DNA from 3 places in the Nonomuraea sp. ZG12 genome. Region 3 is predicted to be linked to each of the others. Evidence: riboswitches for the same ligand, from Rfam matches in the RefSeq annotation. Region 3 holds a riboswitch; each other region holds the start of a gene.

Region 1 (3,896 bases), on a different contig from region 3:
CCAGAGCCTGCGCTTCACCCAGCTGCGCCGCGAGATCGACGGCGTCAGCCAGCGGATGCTCAGTGTCACCCTGCGCCAGCTCGAACGCGACGGCCTGGTGACCCGCACCGTCCACCCCGTGGTGCCGCCGCGCGTCGACTACGCGCTCACGCCGCTCGGCCGCACCCTGCACGAGACGATCAAGTCGCTGGTGACCTGGACCGAGCAGCACCAGCGGGAGATCGCCGAAGCGCGTGCGGAGTACGACTCGCGACGCGAGATGATGGAGGCATGACGGTTCCCGAAGTCGAGGCGCGAGACGTCCCCGCCGAGGCATACCTCCTGGACGTGCGCGAGCAGGACGAATGGGTGGCGGGTCACGCCCCCGAAGCGGTGCACATCCCCATGACGCAGATCCAGTCCCGCCTCGACGAGGTGCCCGGCGACCGGACCGTTTACGTCGTCTGCCGGGTGGGCGGCCGGTCGCTGCAGGTCGCGGCCTGGCTCAACCAGGTCGGCCGCGAGGCGATCAACGTCGACGGCGGCATGCGCTCCTGGGAGCACGAGAAGCGTCCGATGGTGAGCGAGACGGGTCAGCAGCCCTTCGTCGCCTGAACGAACCTGTCAGGATCGTGCCGTCATCGGCCGGTACTGCGTTGAGACGCAGGTCAAGGGCCACCCGCACGGTTGCGGATGGCCCCGCGAACTCGCCGGCGTCAGCAAGCCCTGGTACGCCGACCAGCTGAAAGCCCGAGCGTCAGCGGCTCAGGCGTACTGGTTGTGTCGCCACTTGCCTTCCTTGCAAGCCAGGTGTTGGCCTTTTTTGGTGGAGATGCACACCTTGACGTAGACCAGCTTTATGGACTTGGAGCCCCTGCGGACGAAGTTTCCGAAGTTGGTGCCGTGGGAGCCGCAGCTGGTGTCCTTCTTCCAGGCGCCGTACCCCCTGGTTCGATCGGTGTGTATCCACTCAATCCGGGCCCGCACCCCATGGTTGTCAGCGGGACAGATGTCGCGCACCTTGAAGTTCCGAAAGATGACCTTCTTCCGGTTGACGAAGTCGACGGTCGTCTGGGCGTACCCGGCGCCGGCGCGGTCAGGGTTTGACACGCGGGCGGAGGACACTCCGTCTCTCGCCTGCGCCGGGCTTGCCACCAGCAGCCCGCTCAACGCTGCGATGCCCATCACGGCGCCCAGAATGCGTGTCTTCAACAGTCCTCCAGCAAGAGATGTTGCGGTTCGCCCTGGAGTGAACTCCAGCGCGCGGAGTGATCATCGCACTCGTCGGCAGCACTGTGGAATACGCCGGGAATACGCCTGGTCACCCGGAGTCGAGAGATGACTTCGGGCGAGACGGTCGGTCCGTACAGCCCCCGGTGGTGGCCGATCTAGGACGAATGGTGCATCATGGGGGCGCGAGCTGGGATGATCTCGGCTTCGTGTACCAAACCCCCGCGGGAGCTTGGGGCAACCAGGCTGAGAGGGTAGCTACTGCTGCTGCCGACCGCATGAACCTGTCCGGGTAATGCCGGCGTAGGGAGTGCGCGATGTCGCATGCCGTCCACGACGACGAAGTCCCCCTCACCCTCGAAAGCGCGGCGCCCAAGACATTGGGCGTGCTCGACCAGGGCGCGCTCTGGGCCAACCTGGCCGTCAGCCTGCTGGGCTTCTCCGGCGCGCTGTTCCTGATCGACCCGCTGGGCGGTGCCCCGCTGACGCTGGCCGCCGCGCTGACCGCGACGGTCGTGGGCAGCCTGATCGGCACCGCCATGGTGGGGCTGTCGGCCATCCCCGGCACCCAGACCGGGCAGCCCGCGATGGTGCTGCTGCGCGGGCTGTTCGGGGCCCGGCTGTCCTACATCCCGACGGCGCTCAACATCATCCAGATGATCGGCTGGGGCGCGTTCGAGCTCTGGGTCATCTCGATGGGCGCGATGGCCATCTTCGGCGACACCGTCCCGTACGCGGTGTGGGTGATCGTCGCCGGGGTGCTGACCACGGTGCTGACCATCTGGCCGCTCGGCGCGATCAGGCTGCTGCGCCGCTACATCACCATCGCCGTGATCATCGCGCTCATCTGGTTCGCCGTACGGTTCCTCGGCGACGCGCCGCCGCAGACGGGCGGCAGCTGGACGGCGTTCATGCCCGCGGTCGACTACGTGATCGCGCTGTCGGTGTCGTGGGTGCCGCTCGCCGCCGACTTCGCCAGGCACTCCAGGTCCAGCCGGGCCGCCTTCACCGGGGTCGTCGGCGGCTACACGCTGGCCCAGGTCGCCTGCCTCGGGCTCGGTGTCTACGCGGTGGCCATCGCGGGGGCCGGGGCGGTGGCGGCCGACAGCACGGCGGTGTTCGTGCCCTTCGTGGCCGCGCCGCTGGGCGCGCTGTTCTTCGCCATCCTCGTGCTGCGCGAGGCCGACCAGTCCTTCGCCAACGTCTACTCCACGACCGTCTCGCTGCAGAACCTGATGCCGCGGGTCGACAGGCGGATCCTCAGCACCGCCATCGGCGTGCTCACCGTCGCCATCGCGCTCGTGGTCGACGTGACGTCCTACGGCGCGTTCCTCGGCCTGATCGGCGCGGTCTTCGTGCCGATGTTCGCGGTGCTCGCCGTGGACTACTTCCTGCTCGGCGGCTCGACCCGCTGGAACACCGCCGAGAACGCGCCCGCCCGCTGGTCGATGCTGCTGCCCTGGGCGCTCGGCTTCGCCGCCTACTGGCTGACCACCTCGACCCCCACGATCGCCCAGTGGGACGGGATGTGGGCCGCGGTCCGCGAGGCGATCGGCTTCACCAGGGAGCCGTGGATGAACGGCGCGCTGGGCGGCGCCATCGTGGCGGCCCTGGTCACGCTGGCGGTGGGCGCGCTCAGGCGCCGCGCGACTCGCGACGCTCGACGTTGAGCAGGTGACGCTTGGCGGCCGCGCCTCCCGCGTAGTCGCCGAGCTCGCCGTCCTCCCGCACGACCCGGTGACACGGCACGACCACGCACACGGGGTTGGAGCTGAGCGCGTTGCCGACCGCGCGTAGCGCGCGCGGCCGGCCGATGAGCTCGCCGATCCGCTCCATGGTGGTGGTCGTGCCGTACGGGACCGCCATCGTCTTCTGCAGCACCGTGCGCGCGAACGACGTGGCGAGGGCCAGGTCGACCGGCGTGGCGAAGGCCCGCAGCCGGCCGGAGAAGTAGGCGTCCAACTCCCTGCGCACCGGGTCGAGCCGCCGGGCGTCGGTGCCGATCATGCTGCCGACGTGCTTGGCGACGCGCTCGTACACGATGTTCTCGTCCTCGAAGCTGCACGAGGCGATGCCCCTGGAGGTCACCGCGAGCACCAGCCGGCCGACCGCGCCGTCATAGGTGCCGAAGGCGACATCGAGCGGCCGATCGTCCCGATAGGTGTCGGACGTCACCCGCAGCAGGGCTTCGAGGTCGCCTGACATGCTTTCACCCTCTTCAGCCAGCCACGGAAATGCCGTGACCGCAGCGTATCGGACGGATCGCCCGGCATGAGCGCCACGCCACAGGCACTATGGAGATGTGGGGGACCTAAGGGCTGGGAGTGACGATGAGATAGCCCGCGCTGTGCTCGACAGCTCGCCCAACGCCGTGGTGGCCTTCGACAGGGACCAGAGTGTCCTGGTCTGGAACGCGGCGGCGGAGCGGCTCTTCGGCTGGACCGCCGAGGACATGCTGGGGCGCAGGGCGCCGATCGTGCCGGAGGAGCTGACCGCCGAGCACCACGCCGTGCTGGAACGGGTCCGTACCGGCGAGCAGGTCTCGCTGCGCACCAAGCGAGTGCGCAGCGACGGGGAACTGCTCGACGTGCGGGTGGACATCAGCGCGCTGCTCACGGGCAGCGCGGTGGCCGGCTACGTCTGCGTCTACCACCTGGTCCGGATGGACGACGCCGCCAAGAACCGGA
Region 2 (3,896 bases), on a different contig from region 3:
CGGGCGTGGGCAGGCTGCGCAGCAGGTGGTAGCGCCTGACCTGGCTGTTCTTCACTCCGGGGAACCGCTGGACCCGTCGCCAGTCGGCCGAACCGCCCACCGCGCCCTGGCCGGAGCTCGCGATGGCGTCCCGGTGCGCCCGCTCGTCGGTCCACTCGGCGTAGTTGAGCACGCGCGTGCCATCGGCGCTCACGTGGAAGTGGCCCGAGATCCCGCCGGGATGCGGCTCGGCCTCGCTCGCCAGCGCCTGGAACACGGTGTCGATCCACTGCCGCTGCCGCTCCCGGTCGGGCCCGTCGAACTCGACGCGCACGGCGACCAGGCACCCCGGCGTCGGCCGGTCCTCCCTCTCTCCGCTGCGGTACAGCTCGTACTCGACGGGCTCGGCTCCCGTCAGCCCGGCCACGAACGCGCGATCGGCAGCACCGCTCGCCCACTGCGTGTAGGTCAGTACGGCGCCGCCGTCCGTGGCGGCGAACTCGGTGACCGACAGGAGCCCCGTCGGCCACGGCGTCCCCTCCCAGGCGGCGGCCGAGGAGGATTCGGTCACCAGGACGGTGCCGGCATCGGGTCGGGCGATCTGTGGCCACATGCTGCTCATGAACGGTGTCCTCCTGGTCAGGCGGCGTAGGGATGATGGGAGCGGGCCGAGCGCAGTGCGCGGGCCCACCAGACGAACTGGTCGAGCAGGCGGGTCGCGGCTGCCTCGCAGGACGCCGGGTCCTTGGGCCGCCCGTCCGGGGTGAACTGGTAGGCGGCTCCGTGGAAGCTGACGGTGTCGCGGATGGTGACCGCGTGCAGCTCGGCGAACACCTGCCGGAGGTGCTCGACGGCTCGCAGCCCGCCGGATACGCCGCCGTACGAGATGAATCCGACGGGCTTGGCCTGCCATTCGGTGAAATGCCAGTCGATGGCGGATTTGAGGGACGCGGGATAGCTGTGGTTGTACTCGGGCGTCACCACGACGAACCCGTCGGCCCGGGTCAGCCGTTCGCTCACGGCCGCGAGCGCCCGCGCGTCCTCCGCGCCGGGGTCGCCGGTCAGGTGCGCCGGCAGCCGCGCCTGCGCCAGGTCGATGAGATCGACGACGACGTCCTGACGCGCGGCGGCCTGCTCGGCGAACCAGGCGGCGACCGTGGGGCCGAACCGGCCCGCACGCGTGCTCCCCACGATCAACGCGAGGTGGAGCGGTCTGTCAGACATACGCGGTCCTTTCAGGGTCGACCACCCAAGCGTCGAACTTGAACAAAGGTTTAAGTCAAGGGCTAGGCTGGCCGGCATGGCATCGATCCCTCCGGAGACCACGGAGCTGACGATCGGCGAGCTGTCGGAGCGCAGCGGCGTTCCCGCCTCGGCGCTGCGCTTCTACGAGCGGCAGGGCCTCATCGCCAGCCGCCGCACGACGGGCAACCAGCGCCGCTACCCCCGCCAGACGCTGCGCCAGCTCGCCTTCATCCGCGCCTCGCACCACCTGGGCATCCCGCTCACGGTGATCGGCGACGTGCTCGCCCTGCTGCCCGACGGTGTGGCGCCCACCCGTGAGTTCTGGGTCAAGGCGTCCGCATGCTGGAGCGCGGAGATCGACGCCCGGATCGAGCGGCTGGAGCGGATGCGGGACCGGTTCACCGACTGCATCGGCTGCGGCTGCCTGTCCTTCGAGGTCTGCGCCCTGACCAACCCGGCCGACCGGCTCGGCCAGGACGGCCCGGGGCCGCGCCGCCTGTTCGACTTCTGACACGGATCTTGCGCGTCGCCGGATGCCGGGTTAGCTTGAGGCAGTCCAACGCGGGAGCCCGGTTCGACCGGGCTGAGAGGACGGCTACTCATCAGCCGCCGACCGCCAGAACCTGCTCCGGGTAATGCCGGCGAAGGGAGTTGCGTGGTGAGCGACGCGCGCTTTTCCAAGGTCCACATCGGTGATCTCCGGGTCCCCATGCGCGAGATCCTGCTGTCCAACGGCGAACGGGTGCGCCTGTACGACACCTCCGGGCCGTACACCGACCAGTCCGTGACCACCGACCTCACCCAGGGCCTGCCGCCGCTGCGCCGGGAGTGGATCCTCGACCGGGGCGACGTCGCCCCGCAGGCGTCGGGGACGCTGCGGGCGACCGGGGCGCCGGTCACCCAGCTCGCCTACGCCCGCGCGGGCCTGATCACCCGCGAGATGGAGTTCGTCGCGGTCAGGGAAGGGGTCGCGCCGGAGTTCGTCCGGGACGAGGTGGCCGCCGGCCGGGCCATCATCCCGGCGAACGTCAACCACCCCGAGACCGAGCCCATGATCATCGGCCGCAACTTCCTGGTGAAGATCAACGCCAACATCGGCAACTCGGCCGTCTCCTCCTCCATCGAGGAGGAGGTGGAGAAGATGACCTGGGCCACCCGCTGGGGAGCCGACACCATCATGGACCTGTCCACCGGCAAGGACATCCACGCCACCCGCGAGTGGATCATCCGCAACTCCCCCGTCCCCGTCGGCACCGTGCCCATCTACCAGGCCCTGGAGAAGGTCAACGGGGTCGCCGCCGACCTGTCGTGGGAGGTCTACCGCGACACCCTGATCGAGCAGTGCGAGCAGGGCGTCGACTACATGACCGTGCACGCCGGCGTCCGGCTGGCGTACGTGCCGCTGACGGCCCGCCGCAAGACCGGCATCGTCTCGCGCGGCGGCTCGATCATGGCCGCCTGGTGCCTGGCGCACCACCGCGAGAGCTTCCTGTACGAACACTTCGCCGACATGTGCGAGCTCCTGGCCGCCTACGACGTGGCGTTCTCCCTGGGCGACGGGCTGCGGCCCGGCTCCATCGCCGACGCCAACGACGAGGCCCAGTTCGCGGAGCTGCGCACGCTCGGCGAGCTCACCTCCATCGCCCGCGACCACGGCGTCCAAGTGATGATCGAGGGCCCCGGCCACGTGCCCATGCACAAGATCAAGGAGAACGTCGACCTGCAGCGCGAGCTCTGCGACGACGCGCCCTTCTACACGCTCGGCCCCCTGGTCACCGACATCGCCCCCGGCTACGACCACATCACCTCGGGCATCGGGGCCGCGATGATCGGCTGGTTCGGCACCGCGATGCTCTGCTACGTCACCCCCAAGGAGCACCTGGGCCTGCCCAACAGGGACGACGTCAAGACGGGCGTGATCACGTACAAGATCGCAGCGCACGCGGCGGACCTGGCCAAGGGGCATCCGCAGGCTCAGGCCTGGGACGACGCGCTGTCGGACGCCCGGTTCGAGTTCCGCTGGGAGGACCAGTTCGACCTGTCGCTCGACCCGGACACGGCCCGGTCCTTCCACGACGAGACCCTGCCCGCCGCCCCGGCCAAGACGGCCCACTTCTGCTCGATGTGCGGGCCGAAGTTCTGCTCGATGAAGATCAGCAAAGAGGTCATGGAGAAGTTCGGCCCTGACGGGTCGGCCTCGCTCACCGAGGAGGAGGTGCGGGAAGGGATGCTCGCCAAGTCCCGCGAGTTCGCGGAGTCGGGCAACAGGGTCTACCTGCCGATCGCCGACTGACGAAGCGGCCGGGTCGGCGTCGACCCGGCAGGGGTGAGGTCGCGTCGCCCGGTCGCTCATGGCGTGCGCTAGCTTCGGCGCATGGATGACAGCACGGGAGACGCGGCTCACACGCAGACACAGGCAGAAGTAGCGGCATTCCTCGCAGCCGGGACGGCAGAGGCGTCGCGCGTGACCTTGCGCGCCATCACGGCCCGCGATCAGGACGAGTTCCTGGATCTCACCGCCGCATCCGCGGACCTGCATGCTCCGCGGATGTCGTACCCCTCCACCCCGGAGGAGTTCCAGGCGTTCCTCACCCGGTTCGACCATGTGACCACCCAGGGCCTGCTGATCTGCCTGCGCGATACCGGCGCCATCGCGGGCACGGTCAACCTCA
Region 3 (3,896 bases):
CTCGATGATTCGGCGTCCCTGGACGAGGTCGCGGGGCCGGTCCACGGACAGCACCGCGGCCAGCTCGTCCTCGTCGGTGAGCCAGCAGGCCGACCACTTGCCCTCCGGTGTGCCGCGGTACAGCAGCCGCCGGCCGGCCGGATGATGGCCCGCGTACTGGATCATGTGACCGAACTGCTCCGACCAGAAGTACGGGACCGGGTCGTAGACCGCCTTCTCCCCCAGCAGGGTCGCGGCGGCGACCTCGGGCGCGCCCAGCGCGGTGTCCCAGTGCTCCACGCGCAGCCTGGCCTGGTAGCGGCGCGACCACCAGGCGGCGCAGTCGCCCACCGCGACCACGCCCGGCATCGAGGTGCGCAGGTGCTCGTCGGTGACGACGCCGTTGTGCAGGTCGATGTCGGCGTCGGCGAGCCACTCGACGGCCGGGCGCACGCCGATCCCGGCGACGACCACGTGCGCCTCGACGAAGCCGCCGCCGACCAGCTCGACGCCGCCCTCGTCCACCGCTCCGACCATGGTGTCGAGCCGCAGGTCGATGCCGTCGTACCAGCTCAGCGTGCGGGCGCCGATCTCGGCGCCGACCGCGAGCGCGAGCGGGGCGGAGGCGGCCTCGATCACCGTCACCGCGCAACCGGCCCAGCGGGCCGCGGTGGCCACCTCCGCGCCGATCCAGCCCGCGCCGATGACCGCCACCCGAGCGCCGGGGACCAGCCTGGCCCGCAGCTCCAGCGAGTCGTCCAGGGTGCGCAGCGCGTGCTGCGGGCCGTCGCCGGGCAGCATGATCGGCTCGGTCCCGGTGGCGATCACCAGCCCGTCGTAGGCGAGCTCGCCCTCGGTGGTCTCCACGGCGCCGGCCCGCAGCGCCTTGGCCGAGACGCCGGGCCTGAAGTCGATCCCCATCGCGGACAGGTCGGAGTCGACGAAGCTGGAGTCGGAGTCGCCGAGCAGCACGGCCTTCGACAGGGGCGGGCGGTCATACGGCCGATGCCGCTCCTCCCCGATCAAGGTGATCTTGCCGTCGAAGCCCCGCGCACGCAGAGCCTCGACGCTGCGCACGCCCGCCAGACCCGCTCCTACCACCACGACACGATTCACGTAAATGACCATAACGGGGGGCGTGCCGGATCGTCGCGTCGAGGCCGTAAGGTAGGGGACGTAAGACGCGCGGGAGTCCGGCCGATACCGGGCTGAGAGGAAGGCTTTACCGGGCCTTCGACCGCAAGACACCTGATCCGGATCATGCCGGCGAAGGGAGCGGACCATGGACGTGGTCGTCGGAGCGGGCATCGTCGGGCTGTCCATCGCCTGGCGGCTGGCTCGCGAGGGCCGGCCGGTCACCGTGGTGGATCCGGCCCCGGCCTCGGGCGCCTCGCACGCCGCGGCGGGCATGCTGGCGCCGGTCAGCGAGGTCACCTACACCGAGGAGCCGCTGCTCCGGCTCGGCCTCGCCTCCCTGAGCCGCTGGCCCGCCTTCGCCGCCGAACTCGCCGCCGACGCGGGCCTGACGAACGACACCCCCGGCTCCCGCCGCGCGCCCCTCCCGAACCACGCCCCCGCCCCCGGCGACGGGCCCGTCCCGGACGACGCCTCCGGCTCTCGTCACAGGCTCATCCCGGACGACGCCCCTGGCTCCGATGGCGAGCTCGGCGCGGCGGGCGGTGCGGACGGGGTGTCCGGCTCGGGCGGAGGCTTCGGCGGGGGGATCTCCGCCGCCGCCAGGGCCGGGCTCGACCTGCGGGCCGACGGGACGCTCGACGTGGCGTTCGGGGCCGACGACCTGGCCGCGCTGGGCGAGCTGGCCGCGTTCATGGAGAAGCTGGGCCTGCCGGTCGAGCGGCTGACGGGCCGGGAGTGCCGCCGGCTGGAGCCGATGCTGGCGCCCTCCGTGCGCGGCGGGCTGCTGGCCGGGACCGACGCCTGGGTGAACCCGCGCCGCGTCACCGCGGCGCTGCTCGCCGCCCTGGAGCGGCGCGGCGTGCCGCTGGTGCCGGCGCGCGTCAGCGAGCTGCTGCGCGACGGCGACCGGGTCACGGGTGTACGGCTGGCGCCCCCGGCGAGCCCCGGGGAGATCCTGGCCGAACGGGTGGTGCTGGCGGCCGGGGCGTGGAGCGGCGAGCTGGCGAACGTGCCGGTACGCCCGGTCAAGGGGCAGATCATGCGGCTGCGTTCGGAGCGGCCGCTGCTCGGCCGGTGCGTGCGCGGCATGGTGCACGGGACGCCGGTCTATCTGGTGCCGCGCGGTGACGGCGAGCTGGTCGTCGGCGGCACGCAGGAAGAGCTGGGCTTCGACACCAGGGTGACCGCGGGCGGCCTGTACGAGCTGCTGCGGGACGCCAGGGAGCTGGTGCCGGGCGTCACCGAGCTGGAGGTCGCCGACGTGGTGGCGGGCCTGCGCCCGGGGACGCCGGACAATCTGCCGATCGTCGGGCCGAGCGGCACGCCGGGCCTCACGCTGGCCACCGGTCACTTCCGCAGTGGGGTGCTGCTGACCCCCGTCACGGCCGCGATCGTCCAGGGCGAGGGCGGCGATCTCGCGACATTGTGCTCACCCGCTAGATTCCGGGATATGTCATGAAACTGATGGTCAACGGGACCGCGCACGAGGTGCCTGACAGCATGACCGTGGCGCAGGCCGTACAGAATCTGACCGGACGGTCAGGCGGGGCCACCACCGGCGTGGCGGTGGCCGTGAACGGTGAGGTGGTCACGCGCGGCTCGTGGGAGACCACGGCGCTGCGCGAGGGCGACCTCGTGGAGGTGCTGACGGCGGTGCAAGGTGGATGATCTGATCATCGCCGGGGAGAAGTTCTCCTCCCGGCTCATCATGGGCACGGGCGGCGCGCCCTCGCTGGAGGTGCTCGACGCCGCGCTGGCGGCGTCCGGCACGGAGCTGACCACGGTGGCGATGCGACGGCTCGACCCCGGTGCCCGCGGCTCGGTCCTGGACGTGCTCCGCGAGCGCGGCATCCGGGTGCTGCCCAACACGGCGGGCTGCTTCACCGCCGGCGACGCCGTGCTGACGGCGCGGCTGGCCAGGGAGGCGCTCGGCACCGACTGGGTCAAGCTGGAGGTCATCGCCGACGAGCGGACCCTGCTGCCGGACCCGATCGAGACGTTCGACGCGGCCGAGCGGCTGGTGGCCGACGGTTTCGTGGTGCTGCCGTACATCGGCGACGACCCGGCGCTCGCCCGCCGCCTGGAGCAGGCCGGCTGCGCGGCGGTGATGCCGCTCGGCTCGCCGATCGGCTCCGGGCTCGGCATCCGCAACCCGCACAGCATCGAGCTCATCGTGGAGGCGGCCGGGGTGCCGGTGATCCTCGACGCGGGCATCGGCACGGCCAGCGACGCCGCCCTGGCGATGGAGCTGGGCTGCGACGCCGTGCTCCTGGCGACGGCGGTGACCCGGGCGCAGCGGCCGGATCTGATGGCGACGGCGATGAAGGGCGCGGTGCTGGCCGGTCGGCAGGCGTGGCAGGCGGGCCGCATCCCGCGCCGGCGCTACGCTGAGGCGTCGTCACCGATGACGCCCTGAGGCCGGCGAACCACCGTCGGCCGTCAGGTCATCGCGGACTCGCCGGGAAACCCTTGAACGGGCACGGGTCCGCATCGGTTTCGGATGCTCAGGCCCTCCCGGGGGCGAAACGCCCGTAAACTCGGCGGGGTGGACACGACGACAGCGGACCCTCTGGTCGGCCGGCTGCTCGATGGGCGCTACCGCATCGAGTCCCTGATCGCCCGGGGCGGTATGGCGACCGTCTACCTCGCGCTGGACATCCGGCTGGACCGGACCGTCGCGCTGAAGGTCATGCATCGCTCGCTCGCCGAGGACCCGGCGTTCGTGCGCAGGTTCATCGGCGAGGCCAAGTCGGTGGCCAGTCTCTCCCATCCCAACGTGG

Evidence for each region. Region 3 has a riboswitch for thiamine pyrophosphate ahead of ACTMTF_RS01625 (FAD-dependent oxidoreductase). Riboswitches for the same ligand answer to the same signal wherever they lie in the genome.
Region 1: linked by a shared signal. The riboswitch ahead of ACTMTF_RS33365 (purine-cytosine permease family protein) and the one ahead of ACTMTF_RS01625 (FAD-dependent oxidoreductase) in region 3 are both predicted to bind thiamine pyrophosphate.
Region 2: linked by a shared signal. The riboswitch ahead of thiC (phosphomethylpyrimidine synthase ThiC) and the one ahead of ACTMTF_RS01625 (FAD-dependent oxidoreductase) in region 3 are both predicted to bind thiamine pyrophosphate.

The regions. Positions count from the first base shown of each region.
Region 1 covers NZ_JBQHCW010000016.1:122,790-126,685, forward strand. Annotated here, with positions in the region: gene ACTMTF_RS33350 (winged helix-turn-helix transcriptional regulator) at 1-274, shown strand, start outside; gene ACTMTF_RS33355 (rhodanese-like domain-containing protein) at 271-594, shown strand; gene ACTMTF_RS33360 (hypothetical protein) at 745-1,191, opposite strand; TPP riboswitch at 1,424-1,536, shown strand; gene ACTMTF_RS33365 (purine-cytosine permease family protein) at 1,527-2,879, shown strand; gene ACTMTF_RS33370 (methylated-DNA--[protein]-cysteine S-methyltransferase) at 2,845-3,414, opposite strand; gene ACTMTF_RS33375 (PAS domain S-box protein) at 3,557-3,896, shown strand, end outside.
Region 2 covers NZ_JBQHCW010000028.1:31,289-35,184, reverse strand. Annotated here, with positions in the region: gene ACTMTF_RS41875 (nitroreductase family deazaflavin-dependent oxidoreductase) at 1-601, opposite strand, end outside; gene ACTMTF_RS41870 (NADPH-dependent FMN reductase) at 619-1,203, opposite strand; gene soxR (redox-sensitive transcriptional activator SoxR) at 1,280-1,735, shown strand; TPP riboswitch at 1,776-1,891, shown strand; gene thiC (phosphomethylpyrimidine synthase ThiC) at 1,934-3,517, shown strand; gene ACTMTF_RS41855 (GNAT family N-acetyltransferase) at 3,689-3,896, shown strand, end outside.
Region 3 covers NZ_JBQHCW010000001.1:356,027-359,922, reverse strand. Annotated here, with positions in the region: gene ACTMTF_RS01630 (NAD(P)/FAD-dependent oxidoreductase) at 1-1,095, opposite strand, end outside; TPP riboswitch at 1,155-1,271, shown strand; gene ACTMTF_RS01625 (FAD-dependent oxidoreductase) at 1,262-2,575, shown strand; gene thiS (sulfur carrier protein ThiS) at 2,572-2,784, shown strand; gene ACTMTF_RS01615 (thiazole synthase) at 2,777-3,532, shown strand; gene pknB (Stk1 family PASTA domain-containing Ser/Thr kinase) at 3,662-3,896, shown strand, end outside.